DNA from 4 places in the Brenneria izadpanahii genome. Region 1 is predicted to be linked to each of the others. Evidence: predicted binding sites of a transcription regulator. Region 1 holds the regulator's gene; each other region holds the start of a gene.
What was found. Region 1 encodes PurR, which represses purine synthesis genes. Its sites were predicted from a motif close to CANGCAAACGTTTGCNTG; they were not measured.

Region 1 (4,187 bases):
CGTACCATGCCATCAAGGTGCGATCGTAATCGGCGCCGAAATTATGCCAGTCTTCCATCACCATATAGGGTTCGCTGGCTTGCGCGATATGCTGGACGGAAGGGACGCAACCGTTAGGGAAAATGTATTTATTGATCCAGGGATCGACCTCGGAGTCGGTTTTCTGCGCGCCGATAGTATGCAGCAGAAATAATCCGTCCGGCTTAAGGTTCTTATTTACGATCCGGAAATAGGCATCGTAATTTTTGGGCCCACATGTTCAAACATCCCGACGGACACGACCCGATCAAATTGTAAATCCAGATCGCGGTAGTCCTGCAATAAAATGGTGACATCCAGATCTTTGCAACGCTGTTGCGCTAACTTTTGCTGCTCTTTGGAAATGGTGACGCCGCTGACGGATACGCCATAACGACGAGCGGCATATTCAGCCAGTCCGCCCCAGCCGCAGCCGATATCCAGCAGCTTCATTCCGGGTTTCAGTTGCAGCTTCTCGCAGATCATCTGAAGTTTGTCTTCTTGCGCCTGCTCCAGCGTGGTTGCCTGTTTCCAGTAGCCGCAAGAGTATTGCATGTAAGGATCCAGCATCAGCGAAAATAGGTCGTTGCCGAGATCATAGTGCTCTTTACCGACAATCCATGCGCGTTTTTTGGATTGCAGATTAATCAGCCTTGCGGCGACAACGCGCAGAATGTCTTTCAAGTGGTGGGGAACTTTTTTATCCAGACCGGCGCGCAGTATGCGATGAAAAAACATATCCAGCTTTTCGCATTCCCACCAACCATCCATGTAGCTTTCACCTAATCCCAATGAGCCTTCACGCAATACACGTTTAAAAAAATCAGGATTTTTAACCTTTATATCAAAAGGGCGCGAACCGTTGATTTTGACGTCGGCCATGTCCAGCATTTCACGGACAATTTGAAACCAGGAGCTGTCATGTCGCGCCTGGTCTTCTACATCCTCTACACATGATGAACTCATAATTTCTCCCTACCTTGCTGCTTACGGTGAAAACTGCAAGGAAAGCATAGACAATTTTTTACCCATTAACGGCATCGGTGGGTATAACCCATCGTCTACCCTCTGAATGACAAAGAGGAAAATGAAGAGAAAAAAGCCGGTACGTAAACACGTAGGGGCACTCATCCTTAATATAAATACGCATATTCCGTATGCGTTTAACACTAAAGGATAGTTATAAATATGGTTGTTGTCGCTAAAGCCGCTAATTAGTTTATGACTGCTTCAGCCAGGGTACAAGTATAAATTGGCTGAAGCAGCGGCGGGACGCGTTGTTCCGGGCGGGATATAAAAGTGCGGGCGTAACTCAGGAATAACGCCGGTAATCGCGAAATGGACCGTCGGCAACGGAGCGGCGCTCGATTAGCGCCGGATGCACCTCGATGACCTGCGCATCTTCACGCTTACTGGTGATACGGTCCAGCAGCATCGCAAGAGCCGATTGCCCCAGCCGTTCTTTGGGCTGGTGAATCGTGGTCAGCGCAGGGGTGAAGAAGCGGGAATGGCGGACATTGTCATAACCAATTACCGATATGTCTTGAGGAACGCGAAGTCCCAGTTCATCCGCCGCGCAAATCGCGCCCATAGCCATAATATCCCCTCCGCAAAAAACCGCCGTGGGGCGATGTTTCTGCGCCAGAATTTGGTGCATCGCTTTATAGCCGGACTCAGGCTCAAAATCGCCCTGAACGATCCATTCGTCATGAATCTGAATATCGGCATCGCCCAGCGCTTTTAAAAAACCACGATGGCGGCCGCTGCCGGTGTTTCGCTCCAGGATGCCATGAATGGCGCCGATATCCCGGTGACCGCGCTCGATAAGATAACGACCCGCCATATAACCGCCTTCAAAGGCGTTATCAATGATGGTATCGGTAAAATCGCTGTGCGCCTGGCCCCAATCCATCACCACCATCGGAATGCTGCGATAGTCTTCCAGCATGGCGAGCAATTGGGGGGGATATTCCGCGCACATCACCAGCAGCCCGTCGACGCGCTTTTGCGCCAGCATGGAAAGGTAGGCGCGCTGTTTATCAATATCGTTATGCGAATTACACAAAATCAACGTGTAGCCTTTGGCATAGCAGCTGTTTTCAACGGCCTCGATGATTTCAGCAAAGTAGGGCGCTTCACTGGATGTCGCCAATAGCCCGATGGATTTGGTGTGATTGACTTTAAGGCTACGGGCGACGGCACTGGGTGAATAGTGTAGCTCTTTAATGGCGGCCCTTACGGCGGCCTTGGTTTCTTCGGCGACGAAACGTGTTTTGTTAATCACGTGCGATACGGTTGTGGTCGAAACGCCAGCACGTTTTGCCACATCTTTGATCGTTGCCATGTAAAAATGACTCCTAACCGACTCATTGCAGTCGTAAGTATATTGTTAATCGTTTGCCTACGTTTAAAGTTCTCTTTCTATATAAAAAGACAGAATTTCAGAAGGAGAATGCCGAATGTTGTACCTGAAGGGGCAAGGCTGACTTTTTCGACCAATACGCGGCGTGCCATCAAACAGCGGATTTTGTCCGATTTAGCACGAAAGTGGAAGCGGTAATTTATACTATTAGTGATATGCAGGTATGAGTTTTTTCCGTCGGACTGTGCAAGAATTGCTACAGTTATACAGTATGTTGTTTTAGCCCAACGTTGGCTTGGGATTACAAAGATGGTCGATGCTGTCTTCTGATAACTTGTATGCACAAAGGAAACGCCTATGGATACTGACCTGAAGTTGTCGCTGTTCGCCACCGTCGGCGCGTTGGTAATGATTATTATATTTAGCTTTGTGGCTGTGATGAATTAATTGATGGCGAGCCGTATGGCCGTTAACGTCATTATCCGTTCGGGCGCGTTCAATCGCGCCCGAACTTCTATATGGCTTTCAGCGAATAGTCTGCGGGGTGACGACGCGCCGCGCGCCGACATAATGATCCTGCCAGTAATCTTCACTCAATTTGCTGATGCGGATATCAGAGCCTGTACGCGGCGATTGAATAAACTTTCCATCTCCCAGATAAACGCCCACGTGGTCGGCCGCGCCACGGTTGTTGATGCGGAAGAAAACTAAATCGCCGCTTTCCAACTCGCTTTTTTTAATCGGCGCGGCGTCGCGCAAGTGATACATTTCATTCGCGGTGCGGGGGATGGGGATTTTTACAATATCCTTATAGGCGTAATAAACCAAACCGCTGCAGTCGAATCCGGTAAAGGGCGATGAGCCTCCCCAATGATAGGGTTTGCCCACTTGGCCCATCAGTTTATTCATCGCCGTCAATTTAGCATGCTGATAGCGTTTTTTATGGGCTTCGCTCAGCGTTAAGCCTTTTTCTGCCTCGCCTTTCAACGCGCTTTTTTTGGTCCGCGCGGAAGCCAGCCTGGATTCGTTTCCCGCATGCGTTTTTTTGAGATTGCGTTTAACTAATGCCGGGGTACTGCTTTTGGTTCTCGATAGCGCCGGTTCCGGTTTACGTTTCACGAGGCGAGGGGTTTTAACTTTAGCTGCGGAGTCGGTTTTGCTGGCGGCGGGTTCTTTGTTTTTTACCGGCGCCGGCGATTTTTGAGGCGTTTTCTTCGTCGGCTTGGTTTTTTTATGATCCCCGTCGGGTACGCTGTTCACACTGGCTTTTCGCGGCGGCAAATTCGGCGTATGAGGCGCCGCCTGTGCCAGATTCAGGAATAGGTTACTGAAAAACACTATAAAAATGGTAGTAAATAAACGCATGATAGCCGCGATCGATTATCGTCATTAAATCACTAAGTGCGCACAGTATTCCCGAAAACGGCATTATAAAAAAGTGGGATTAGGCGCTTTATTCACACAGAATAGTGAAAAAAAGTTAATGGCGATTTTTTCGATGGTTTTACCAGCAATTTTTGTTGTGAGTTTCATCACATGTAATCTATGGTAGGGTAAAGAGATAGCCACACAAAAAATGGCGTTTTTTTGTGGGCGTCGCCCTCGTTACAATGTGGTTGAGTAGATAGCGCTGTAGCGGCGCATCTGATGATACTCATGGTTAATGAACGTGACGTTAGCCATCCTATAGGTTTGAGGAAGCAAGAGAATGACGACAACGACAATTGAAAAAATTCAGCGCCAGATCGCTGAAAACCCGATCCTGCTGTATATGAAAGGTTCCCCTAAATTGCCCAGCTGCGGTTTT
Region 2 (4,187 bases), 1.2 Mb from region 1:
TAGGTGAATCATTGTTCGCTGTATGCGTGAGCAACATCGATTTACTTGGGGTTTTGCACCCCTAACGGCGTATTGAAACCTGAACCCTGCGCTATTGCAAGACTGCGTCGGCGGAATAAGCGGATAATCGATAAGGAATAAGCATAAAGAGGCCCGGTATTATCCGGGCCTGGAACGAAACCGCAATAATTTGAAAAAAAACGCGATCAGCGCCAGCGAGGGTTGGACATCACGGAATATTTACCGCTGCCCAGGAAAGCGATGGCCAGACCGGCGAAGAAGAATACCGCTGCCGGTTCGGCGATCCATGCGCCGGTTTTAGTCAATAAGAATAAATTCGGTGTTGACAGATATGTGGCCGCCACCATCGTTAAAGAGAAAATCAGCGCGGCGGGACGGGTAAAAATCCCCAGGATCATCAGCACCGGCGTAATAACTTCGCCAATGTAGACGCCGTAACCGACGAAAGCGGGAATTCCGGCGGCCGTCAGCATGCTCTCTACGCCGCCAATGCCGCCATGTACCTTATGCCAGCCGTGAAACAACATTAAAATGCTAAAAGACAAACGAAGTAACAGCTTTCCGAAATCCGGCTTATCGAATACTCGATTGATACTGTCCAGCATAATTCACCTATCTATTTAGTGATAATTCAGGGTAATAAGAATCCTTCTCAGACTAATCCTGCTTACAACGAAAGAACAAGCTAATTATGGAAAATAGTGATCCGGTGCAATAAAAATGTCATTCGAATAAACAATATAACTTTATGATATATAATCAGTTTATTTGAATATTAGCTTTTCCTCGCTAATCGCCGCGATTTCACGGCATCTCATTCCTTCGGCGCGCCGATAAATTTCACCCGGCGATCCGGCCACGCCGGATAATTAGAAGAGCGGCTTGAAAGCTACGCCGCATACTGACTCAGCAGGCCAGTTATGTTATAAGTGCGCTCTTGATTGTTCATGCATTCTGTGAGCATCGTTCCTCATTACTATTATTACGCCTATGTAGGATTCATTATTATGATCACGTTTCATACAAACCATGGTGATATCGTCATCAACACTTTCGCAGACAAAGCGCCGGTTACCGTAGAAAACTTCCTGGATTACTGCCGCAGCGGCTTCTACGACAACACTATTTTCCACCGTGTTATCAATGGTTTTATGATCCAGGGCGGCGGTTTTGCACCGGGTATGCAGCAGAAAGCGACCAAAGCTGCAATTAAGAATGAAGCCAACAATGGCTTGAAAAATACCCGCGGCACGCTGGCCATGGCTCGCACTAACGATCCGCATTCCGCCACCGCGCAGTTCTTCATTAACGTTGTGGATAATGATTTCCTGAACTTCCGTTCCGAACGCGCCGACGGCTGGGGCTACTGCGTATTCGCCGAAGTCGTCGAAGGCATGGACGTCGTGGATAAAATCAAAGGCGTGGCTACGGGCCGCAGCGGTATGCATCAGGATGTGCCTAAAGAAGACGTCGTGATCAACTCCGTAACCGTTAGCGAATAATTGCAGTCGCATGGCGACACTCTTTATTGCCGACCTGCACTTAAATATTCATGAACCGGCGATTACCGCCGGTTTTCTGCGTTTTCTGCGCCATGAAGCCGTGCATGCGGACGCGCTATATATTCTGGGCGATCTGTTCGACGCCTGGATCGGCGACGACGACCCGCAACCACTGCATACGACCATCGCCAATGCCCTGCTGAAGCTACATCAGCAAGGCGTTCCCTGTTATTTCATACACGGTAACCGCGACTTTCTGCTCGGCCGGCGCTTCGCCAAACAAAGCGGCCTCACGCTGCTTCCCGAAGAGAAGGTTCTCGACCTGTACGGCCAGCGAATACTGATTTTGCATGGCGATACGCTATGTACTGACGATCTCGCCTATCAGAAATTCCGCCGCCGGGTTCACAACCCAATGATCCAGCGCCTTTTCCTTCTTTTACCGCTGGCTATCCGGCTCAGAATCGCCGCAAGCATGCGTTCAGCCAGTCAGCAGGCTAACCAGCATAAATCAATACGCATTATGGATGTCAATCCTGAACAGGTCATCGCGCGTTTGCGGCACTATCAGGTCAACACCATGATCCATGGACATACCCATCGTCCGGCCATTCATCAAATCGTCAGCGATGGCTTCAGCGCGCGGCGCGCGGTGCTGGGAGCCTGGCATCATGAAGGATCGATGATAAAAGTGACCGCCCAGGATATCGAACTGATTTCATTTCCATTCTAGCCATTTTCCCCGGTTATTTTAGCGCATGATTCGTTTTTCCAATCGACGCAACCGTTTTCCTCACCATAAGGTCGTGATATGCTCTACGCCCTCAAAGCCGGCCCCTGTTGGCAGCCAACGTCATTCGTCTGATATTTAACGTCGGGACGGGCGCCAGGGAATATCCGGCCGACGCGCCACCATCGACGTCACCATCATGTAAATCACAGGAGCTTTACAGGCATGTCATCCAACGTTGCCCCGGCAAAAATCGCCATCGTCATGGGTTCAAAGAGTGACTGGGCCACCATGCAGTTTGCTGCGGAAATCCTCACCACGCTGAATATCCCTTTTCATGTAGAGATCGTCTCCGCTCACCGGACGCCCGATAAACTATTCAGTTTCGCAGAACAGGCCGCACAGAACGGTTTTGACGTGATTATTGCGGGCGCGGGGGGCGCGGCGCATCTACCCGGCATGCTGGCGGCCAAAACGCTGGTTCCGGTATTGGGCGTGCCGGTACAAAGCGCTGCGTTAAGCGGCGTTGACAGCCTGTACTCCATTGTGCAAATGCCGCGCGGCGTTCCGGTCGGCACGCTGGCCATCGGTAAAGCCGGCGCCGCCAACGCGGCGCTGCTGGCGGCGCAGATCCTGGCGTTGCACGATCGCGCGCTCGCCGCCCGTTTGGCTGCGTGGCGGCAAAGCCAGACTGACGAAGTGCTTTCTCATCCTGATCCGCGGGAGGACGCATGAAACCGATTTGCGTTTTAGGCGACGGCCAGTTGGGAAGAATGTTGCGCCAGGCCGGAGAACCCCTGGGTATTGCGGTTTATCCCGTCGGGCTGAATGCGGAACCGGAATCGGTCCCGTTCCAGAACAGCGTGATTACCGCGGAAATTGAACGCTGGCCGGAAACCGCGCTGACGCGCGAGCTGGCGCAGCATACCGCATTCGTCAATCGTGATATTTTCCCGCGTCTGGCCGATCGTCTCACGCAAAAACAGCTGCTGGATTCCCTGAATCTGGCTACCGCGCCCTGGCAATTACTTGCCGATGCCAACGAGTGGCCGCAGATTTTTTCCCGGCTTGGCGAACTTGCCATCGTCAAACGCCGCGTCGGCGGTTACGACGGCCGGGGACAATGGCGTCTGCGCGACGGCGAGCAGCATACGCTTCCCGCGGACTGCTACGGCGAATGCATTGTCGAACAAGGCATCAATTTCTCCGGCGAAGTATCGCTGGTTGGCGCGCGCAACGTCCACGGCGACTGCGTATTCTATCCTCTGACGCATAATCTGCATCAAGACGGGATCCTGCGCGCCAGCGTCGCTTTGCCGCATCCGGCTCCGCAGTTGCAACAGCAGGCGGAACAAATGCTGTCGGCCATTATGAATGAACTGGGCTACGTTGGCGTAATGGCGATGGAGTGCTTCATTGTCGGCGATCGTCTGCTGATTAATGAACTCGCGCCACGCGTGCACAACAGCGGGCACTGGACGCAGAATGGCGCTTCTATCAGCCAGTTCGAACTACATCTGCGGGCAATATTGGATCTGCCAATGCCGGCTCCCGCGGTGGATGCCACGTCGGTGATGGTCAACCTGATCGGGACGGAGGTCAACATCGACTGGCTGTCTCTGCCGCTGGTGCGCCTGCACTGGTATGAAAAAGAGGTGCGTCCCGGACGCAAGGTTGGACATCTGAATTTACAGGCGCAGGATAGCGCTCAGCTACGGCAAACGTTACGGTCGCTGGCGGCAATGCTGACGGATGAATACCAACCCGGCTTAATCTGGGCGCAGAAGAAGTTATCGGCCTAACCGACCGGACATTATCTTGGTCAGGCATACGATGGCGTATGCCTGACCGGCCCCGGTAGTTTTAATAATCCGCCGTATAAAAAAAGTGACTTTCAGCGTGACATCTCTAAATTTGAGTTTACTATTTATTTC
Region 3 (4,187 bases), 1.1 Mb from region 1:
AGTCGCTTCATCAATACGGCCTCTGACCAACAATGTGTAAATCCCTTTCTTCGTTATCCATCTTCGTCGTTCCTGCGGCAAAAACATCCGGGATGTTTTTGAATACCGCTTCGCGGCGGCCCATGTATGGGCGTCAGTCCAGGAACAACCCAATGATATAGCATAACGTCAAAAGGCTCAGCGACAGAAAGGGGAGCGCGCCTGAGCGAACTCCCCTTTCGTTACACCGCTAAAAGATTGTTACTTCACCTTCTAACCTTCGTTGTGCAACTCCAGATCTTCCACTTCATTCTGGCTACGCAGCGCTTTCGCATCGTCATTACGCAGGACTTCCAGATAGTCCAGATAGCTTTGATCGACGTCCTTGGTCACGTACACGCCGTTGAATACCGAACATTCAAACTGGGTGATATCCGGGTTATCTTCGCGCGCGGCGGCGATCAGATCGTCAAGATCCTGGAAGATTAGCGCATCTGCGCCAATAAGCTGGCGGATCTCTTCCACTTCGCGGCCGTGGGCAATCAGCTCATTCGCGCTTGGCATATCAATGCCATAAACGTTGGGAAAACGGATTTCCGGCGCGGCCGAGGCCAGATAGACACGCTTGGCTCCCGCTTCGCGCGCCATCTCCACAATCTGCTCCGACGTCGTGCCGCGGACGATGGAATCATCGACCAGCAGGACGTTTTTATCGCGAAACTCGGCGCGGTTGGCGTTCAGCTTACGGCGCACTGATTTACGGCGAGCCTGCTGGCCCGGCATAATAAAGGTACGGCCGACATAACGGTTTTTCACAAATCCCTGACGATACGGCTTGTTAATGATGCGCGCGATTTCCAGCGCGATATCACAAGAGGTTTCAGGAATGGGGATCACCACGTCGATGTCGAGATCTTCCCACTGGCGGGCGATCTTCTCGCCCAGCTTCTGCCCCATCCGCACGCGCGCGCTGTAGACGGAAATTTTATCGATGAATGAGTCCGGCCGCGCGAAATACACATACTCGAACAGGCAAGGATTGCTTTTCGGATTCTCGGCGCACTGGCAGGTGAACAGTTGCCCTTTCTCCGTGATGTAAATCGCCTCTCCCGGCGCCACATCACGCAAAAATTCAAAGCCCAGCGTATCCAGCGCGACGCTTTCCGACGCCACCATATATTCGCTGCGCCCGTCTTCCAGATCGCGTTTACCGATAACCAGAGGACGAATACCGTTCGGATCGCGGAAGGCCACCATTCCGTGACCGATAATCATACTCACACAGGCATAAGCCCCGCGAATCTGCTGGTGCGTCGCGGCAACTGCCGCAAAAATGTTATCGGCTTCCAGCGGATAGTGCTGAAAACGGTCCAGTTCTCTGGCAAAGATATTCAATAAAATTTCAGAATCCGACGTGGTGTTGACATGACGGCGCTCTTGCTCGAACAGCTTTTTACGCAGTTCGTGCGCGTTGGTCAGGTTACCGTTATGCGCCAGAGTGATCCCGAACGGCGAGTTAACATAGAAAGGCTGCGCTTCCGAAGCGCTGGAACTGCCCGCAGTAGGATAACGCACATGGCCAATACCCATATTGCCTTGTAAACGTTGCATGTGCCGTGCTTCAAACACATCTTTCACCAGGCCGTTGGCCTTGCGCAGGCGAAAACAGTTTAAGGCATCAATGGTGATGATGCCTGCGGCATCCTGCCCACGGTGTTGCAACACCGTTAACGCGTCATAAATCGACTGGTTGACCGGCGTAAAACCGGCGATACCGACAATACCGCACATGGTGTCTTTTCCTCATCAGCGCTACCGCAGCTATAGATGCTGCGGCAAGAAACTTGACGTGCTTTGCAGGTAGTCAAAAAACCACCTGATAATGTAACTGAACTGCGGTATTAACTGGGACTGCTTCCAGTCAGCGCTCTGTGAAAAACCGGTGAAGGTATCCAGAAAGAATAGCAGCGCAGAAACAATCAGCACACCGCGCAGCGCACCAAAACAAATGCCCAATACGCGATCGGTGCCCGAAAGCCCTGTGCGTTCAACCAATGAACCAATCACATAGTTGACGATAGCACCCACAATCAATGTCGCAATAAACAGAATGGCAATAGCAATACCATTACGTACCAGTTCGTCATCAAAACGGGTGAAATACACAGCGAGGTAAACATAGTAGTGGCTGGCGATAAAAAACGCACATCCCCAGGTTACCAGCGACAACGCTTCACGTACAAACCCCCGGATAAGGCTAACCAGCGCCGAAAATCCGATGATGCCAATAATGACGTAATCAACCCAAACCATGAGTCATCCTAAATAATGAACGATGCCAACCGTCAGATCGCCTCGTCATCCTGTTCGCGGCGCATTCTAACAGAAAAAGAAAACGTTTGCGTAGCGTATTTCCGCCGATTTTATTAATAGAGAACCAAACAAAAAAACAGCTCATCGCCGCGTTAATCCCTTAACGCACGCTATACGCCCTAACCTGGCCGTTTAACCCGCTGAGCTGATGCAGCTCCGCCAGCGAGGACTGCAATTTCTGCCTCGAAGCATCCGGCCCGACATAAATCCGGGTAATCTGCCCCTGAACCGGCGTCGTAGGCACGGTATACGCCCGGTAGCCGGAAAGACGAAGTTTGGCGACGATCTCATTAACCTTGTCCGCGTTTTTCAGCGCGCCGAGCTGCACCACATAGGCCTGCCCGACGGGCGCCTGTTCCGCCGGTTTGGGTTCCGGCTTCGTCTCTGGTTTAGCTTCCGGCTTAGGTTCGGGTTTAGGCTTAACCTCCGGTTTCGGCTGCGGTTTGGCTTCCACCGGTTTTTGCGCCGGGCGCTCAACGACCGCCGGCGGCGGCGTCACCACCGCTGGCGCGTTGGCTGGGGGAGACGCGCGTTCCGGTTTGGCGCCCGTCCCGCTATTTTCCGTATCAGATTCGGCCGCATTATCTTTCATTGCCGCCTCGGCCCCTTCCGGCGGCTGGCTGGGCAAAGATTGATTCAGCGCGGGCAGAGAATCCATTTCGTTGCTTTCATCCTGCGCGGGAACCAGCGGAATCGCCGCAAATTCGTCTTCATAGTGTTTTTTCTTACCATCCAGCAGGCCGGGCAACACAATAACGCCCAGCGCAACCAGGATGATCGTTCCCACTAGCCGATTCTGAAATTTACTCGCCATACGCATTTCCCTCATCCAGCGCTTCCATAACATGCGCTACCGTATGAAAAGATCCACAGACAATGACGATATCCTGTTTTGCCGACGCGGCCATCGCCTGCCGCCAGGCGCTGGCTACATCGGGAAACTGCCGGCAGTGCGCCAGATGTTCGGCCAACTGCTGCGCCGTCGCCCCGCGCGGGCCTTCCAGCGGTGCGCAGTACCATTCGTCAACCAGAGGTTTTAAATGATTCAGCGTGCCGCCGATGTCTTTATCCGACAGCATTCCCACCACGGCGCGAACTTTCCCGGTTTTCGGCAACGCCGCCAGCCGGCTCGCCAGATAAGCGGCGGCGTAAGGATTATGGGCGACATCCAGAATCAACAGCGGATGTTCGCCGGCGATTTGGAAACGACCGGGCAGCGACGCCAGACGCAGCCCCTGACGAATCGCCTCTTCATTCACATTCAAGGGCGAATAATTCAACGCGGTCAAGGCGGTCGCCGCATTGGCTAACGGCACATTCGGCATCGGCAGGCCGGACAACTCCCGTTGCTTATTCTGCCAGCTCCATCCGTCGCGCTGAATGGAAAAATCCCAGTCCCGGCCGCGCCGTAATAATAGCGCGCCTTTTTCACCGGCAACTTCGGCAATGGATAGCGGCATATCGGGCTCGCCGACCACCGCGGGTTTGCCCCGACGGAATATGCCCGCTTTTTCTCTGCCGATGCTTTCTCTGTCGCTGCCCAACCAGTCGGTGTGATCCAGCGCGATGCTGGTTACCGCGGCGACATCCGCATCGATAATATTGGTCGCATCAAGACGCCCGCCCAAACCAACCTCCAGAATAACGACATCCAGATCGGCCTGTTTAAACATCTGCAACGCCGCCAGGGTTCCGAATTCGAAATAGGTCAACGACACGCGCCCTCTCCCGGCTTCGATATCCGCAAATGCCTGACAGTGCATCGCTTCAGGCAGTTCTTTTCCCTGAATTCTCACCCGTTCGGTATAGCGCAGCAGATGCGGAGAACTGTACAC
Region 4 (4,187 bases), 590 kb from region 1:
CTAAACGGCGAATCCTACGCCTGCGCGCTTTCCAAGATTTATACCTTTGGCCCGACTTTTCGCGCGGAGAATTCCAATACTAGCCGTCATCTGGCGGAATTCTGGATGATCGAGCCCGAAGTGGCCTTCGCTTCGCTTGATGATATCGCCGGGCTAGCGGAAAAACTGTTGAAATACGTGTTTAAGGCGGTTCTTGATGAGCGTGCCGATGACATGGCGTTTTTTGCGCAACGTGTGGATAAAGATGCGGTCAACCGCCTGGAAAATTTCGTCAGCTCTGATTTCGCCCAAATTGATTACACCGACGCCGTTGAAATCCTGCTCAACTGCGGTCAGACATTTGAAAACCCGGTTTATTGGGGGGTCGATCTCTCTTCCGAACACGAACGCTACCTGGCGGAGAAACATTTCAAAGCGCCGGTTGTGGTTAAAAACTATCCGAAAGATATCAAGGCGTTCTATATGCGCATGAACGACGATGGCAAAACCGTCGCCGCCATGGACGTATTGGCGCCGGGAATTGGTGAAATTATCGGTGGTTCCCAGCGTGAAGAGCGGTTGGAGCAGCTTGATCGGCGTATGGAAGAAATGGGGCTGAACAAAGAAGACTACTGGTGGTATCGCGATCTGCGTCGTTACGGCACCATTCCGCATTCTGGTTTCGGATTGGGATTTGAACGCCTGGTGGCCTATGTTACCGGTGTACAAAATGTGCGCGATGTTATCCCTTTTCCAAGGACGCCGAGGAACGCCAGCTTTTAAATAAAAATTTAATATAAGTAAAACAAATATGTAGAAAAGGAGAGCCGAGAAATTCGGCTCTTTTTTTTAAACTTAGATATCTCTCACAAAGTTCCCTGTTTTTTACATTTTGAAATACATTTTTTCCATTTGTTACCCGATTACGAAGTTAGTATCATTTTCGGGGTAGATTAACAGGCCGGTGAATGGAAAACTGCGTTCAGACACAGGAAGACACCAAACTTTCAGGAATAGTTCCGCAAGAATTATTTATGGCAGTGGCAGGTGTCCTACATAACACCAATGAGGGTAATAATGATGAAGCGCAATATTCTTGCAGTGGTAATCCCGGCTCTGTTAGCAGCTGGTGCAGCAAATGCAGCAGAAATCTACAATAAAGACGGCAACAAGCTGGATTTAACCGGTCGCGTACATGCCGGTTATACATTCGAGAGTAGTGATGGTGATAACTCAGATAACACCTATGCTCGTCTGGGCTTCAAAGGTGAAACTCAGATCACTGACCAACTGACTGGTTACGGTAAATTCGAATATCAGTTCGATGGCAATACTACCGAAGATAACTGGAGTGGTCGCGATGACAGAACTCGTTTTGCTTTCGCCGGTCTGAAATTTGGCGATTTCGGTTCATTCGACTATGGTCGTAACCAGGGTATCGCCTATGACGGTATCAGCTATACCGACGTACTGCCGGAAAACGGCGGTGATTCCAGCGTCACCGACACCCTGACGGGCCGTATCGGTAATGCCGCTACCTACCGTAACAGCAACTTCTTCGGTCTGGTTGATGGTCTGGGATTCGGCCTGCAATACCTGGCTAAAGACGAAAACTCGTCTACTAATATCTCTCGCAGCCACGGCGATGCTTGGGGTACTTCCCTGTCCTATGAATCCGAAATCGGTATCGGCGTTATTGCTTCTTACAGCTCCTATGATCGTCTGAATGAACAGCGTGCAGTTACTGCTGGCGCCATCGGCGGTAAAAAAGCGGACATCTGGGCAACCGGTCTGAAATATGACGCCAACAATGTATACCTGGCCGCAACCTATGGTGAAGCTCGTAACTTCTTCAGAATCGACGGACCTAATGGTATCGCTGATGAAAGCAAAATCTTTGAAGCCGTTGCCCAGTACAACTTTGACTTCGGCCTGACTCCGACTCTGGCCTATGTTTCCCGTAAAGACAAGGTTGATAGCCCGACAGCAACTAACGCTGGCCGTAACGACTATGCGGTTAAATACGCTAGCATCGGCGCTACCTATGCCTTCAATAAGAACTTCTCCACTTACGCTGAATACGATATCGACCTGCGCGACAGCGATAACGTATACGGCGACGGTAACGACGTAGTTAACGTTGGTATCGTTTACCAGTTCTAAGTTTGGCAATATCGCGTGTAGCGAGTTAATCGCTCACACCGCACAAGAAAAGCAGCGCTTCGGCGCTGCTTTTTTATTGTCAATCAATAGGCATGAAGCTGACGATGGTAATTTTAATAAACGGCAATTGTCGGCTAACATTTGAATTAGGCGTTGAAAATACGAAACGGGCCGATTATCAAGGCTCTCACTGAGGAGACCGCGATGAGCAGAAGGCGCAGCCCCGATCATCCAATGTGGTCGCTATAACCGTCGCAGTACGAATTATGGCCCGCATCGCCGCGCGAACGTCCCGTTATTCGTCCGTTGCGTCGGCACGCCTGATTTTTGCCGAATTCTTTCAAGCAAACGGTTGGCAAAGCCTTTTACTGGCGGTAATCTGAGAAACCGTGCTTAACCCCTCTGCATGCTATGGAATATATAATCAATGTTTGAAAATATCTCTGCCGCACCCGCCGATCCTATTCTCGGACTTTCCGATCTTTTCCGTGCGGATGAGCGTCCGCATAAAATCAATCTGGGAATTGGTGTTTATAAAGATGAAACCGGTAAAACGCCGGTATTAACCAGCGTCAAAAAAGCAGAACAATTTCTGCTGGAAAACGAAACCACCAAAAACTATCTGAGCATTGACGGCCTGCCGGCATTCGGTCTGCGCACCCAAGAACTGCTGTTTGGCAAAGAAAACAGTATCATTGCCGACAAACGCGCCCGCACCGCACAAACACCGGGCGGTACGGGCGGCCTGCGCGTTGCCGCCGATTTTCTGGCTAAACAGACCAGCGCAAAACGTATCTGGATAAGCAACCCTAGCTGGCCGAACCACAAGAACGTATTCTCCAGCGTCGGTCTGGAAGTTTGTGAATACAATTACTATGATGCGGCCAATCATTCATTAGACTTTGACGGCATGTTAAGCAGCCTCGCAGCGGCCCAGGCTGGCGATGTCGTTCTGTTCCACGGTTGCTGTCATAACCCGACGGGGATCGATCCTACGGCTGAACAGTGGTCGCAGCTAGCCGAGCTTTCTGTAGAAAAAGGTTGGTTGCCGCTATTTGATTTCGCCTATCAGGGTTTTGCCCGTGGGCTGGAAGAAGATGCTGAAGGTCTGCGTATCTTTGCTGAAAAGCATAAAGAGCTGATTGTTTGCAGTTCTTACTCCAAAAACTTCGGCCTATACAATGAACGTGTGGGCGCCTGCACGCTGGTTGCCGCCGATGCCGACACCGCCGATAAAATTTTCAGCCAGGTGAAAGCGGTCATTCGCGCAAACTACTCTAATCCGCCGTCGCACGGTGCTGCCGTCGTTGCCACCATTCTGTCCAATGATGCTCTGCGCGCCATTTGGGAGCAGGAATTGACGGCAATGCGTGAACGTATTCAACGTATGCGTCAGCTGTTTGTTAATACGCTGCAGGAGAAAGGCGCCAAACAGGACTTCTCTTTCATTATTAATCAAAACGGCATGTTCTCATTCAGCGGGCTGACTAAAGAGCAGGTTCTGCGTTTACGCGACGAATTCGGCGTTTATGCCGTTAATTCCGGTCGTATTAACGTGGCTGGCATGACGCCGGAAAATATGGCTCCGTTGTGCGAAGCCATTGTTGCCGTTCTATAACGCATTGATACGCATATAACTCTAAAGCCAGCCTTGCGGCTGGCTTTACTATTTCTGGCTCCCGGCGTCTGTCTAACACGTGAAATTCAACGCGGCTTGGCTATATTAAATTGCTCCAGAACTGGATTCACCGTGCGCGCAAAATCCGCACGTCGGTGCCTCAACTTACTTTTCGCGTTGAAAAAGCCTACCAGATCGGCGATACCCATCCCCAGCGCAAGCGCCCCGCTCACGGCCCAACCAACCGGGCCTGCGGCTGCCCCCACCGCCGATGCGGCGGCGGCCCCGGCTGCTTCGCCGGCTATTGCGCCAACCACTTTACCGACCACGGCCGTACCCGCACGTTCAACAAGCCCGACTACCACTTTATTACCGGCGGCCTTGGTCAGATCGGTCGTGTGCATGGATGCCTGACTAAAGCTGACGG

Region 2: a site for PurR is predicted at 2,301-2,318, ahead of purE (5-(carboxyamino)imidazole ribonucleotide mutase). Genes of this name have one in related genera too.
Region 3: a site for PurR is predicted at 2,368-2,385, ahead of cvpA (colicin V production protein). Genes of this name have one in related genera too.
Region 4: a site for PurR is predicted at 2,484-2,501, ahead of HC231_RS09420 (amino acid aminotransferase). Genes of this name have one in related genera too.

The regions. Positions count from the first base shown of each region.
Region 1 is NZ_CP050854.1:2,697,872-2,702,058, reverse strand. It holds partial or broken gene cfa (cyclopropane fatty acyl phospholipid synthase) at 1-984, opposite strand, end outside; gene purR (HTH-type transcriptional repressor PurR) at 1,331-2,362, opposite strand; gene cydH (cytochrome bd-I oxidase subunit CydH) at 2,738-2,827, shown strand; gene HC231_RS12140 (C40 family peptidase) at 2,906-3,745, opposite strand; gene grxD (Grx4 family monothiol glutaredoxin) at 4,089-4,187, shown strand, end outside.
Region 2 is NZ_CP050854.1:1,513,405-1,517,591, reverse strand. It holds gene HC231_RS06735 (DoxX family protein) at 207-626, opposite strand; gene ppiB (peptidylprolyl isomerase B) at 1,029-1,523, shown strand; gene lpxH (UDP-2,3-diacylglucosamine diphosphatase) at 1,534-2,256, shown strand; gene purE (5-(carboxyamino)imidazole ribonucleotide mutase) at 2,479-2,988, shown strand; gene purK (5-(carboxyamino)imidazole ribonucleotide synthase) at 2,985-4,055, shown strand.
Region 3 is NZ_CP050854.1:1,597,458-1,601,644, reverse strand. It holds gene HC231_RS07110 (UbiX family flavin prenyltransferase) at 1-11, opposite strand, end outside; gene purF (amidophosphoribosyltransferase) at 253-1,770, opposite strand; gene cvpA (colicin V production protein) at 1,801-2,292, opposite strand; gene dedD (cell division protein DedD) at 2,453-3,166, opposite strand; gene folC (bifunctional tetrahydrofolate synthase/dihydrofolate synthase) at 3,156-4,187, opposite strand, start outside.
Region 4 is NZ_CP050854.1:2,108,226-2,112,412, reverse strand. It holds gene asnS (asparagine--tRNA ligase) at 1-762, shown strand, start outside; gene HC231_RS09425 (porin) at 1,057-2,142, shown strand; gene HC231_RS09420 (amino acid aminotransferase) at 2,570-3,760, shown strand; gene HC231_RS09415 (type III effector HrpK domain-containing protein) at 3,847-4,187, opposite strand, start outside.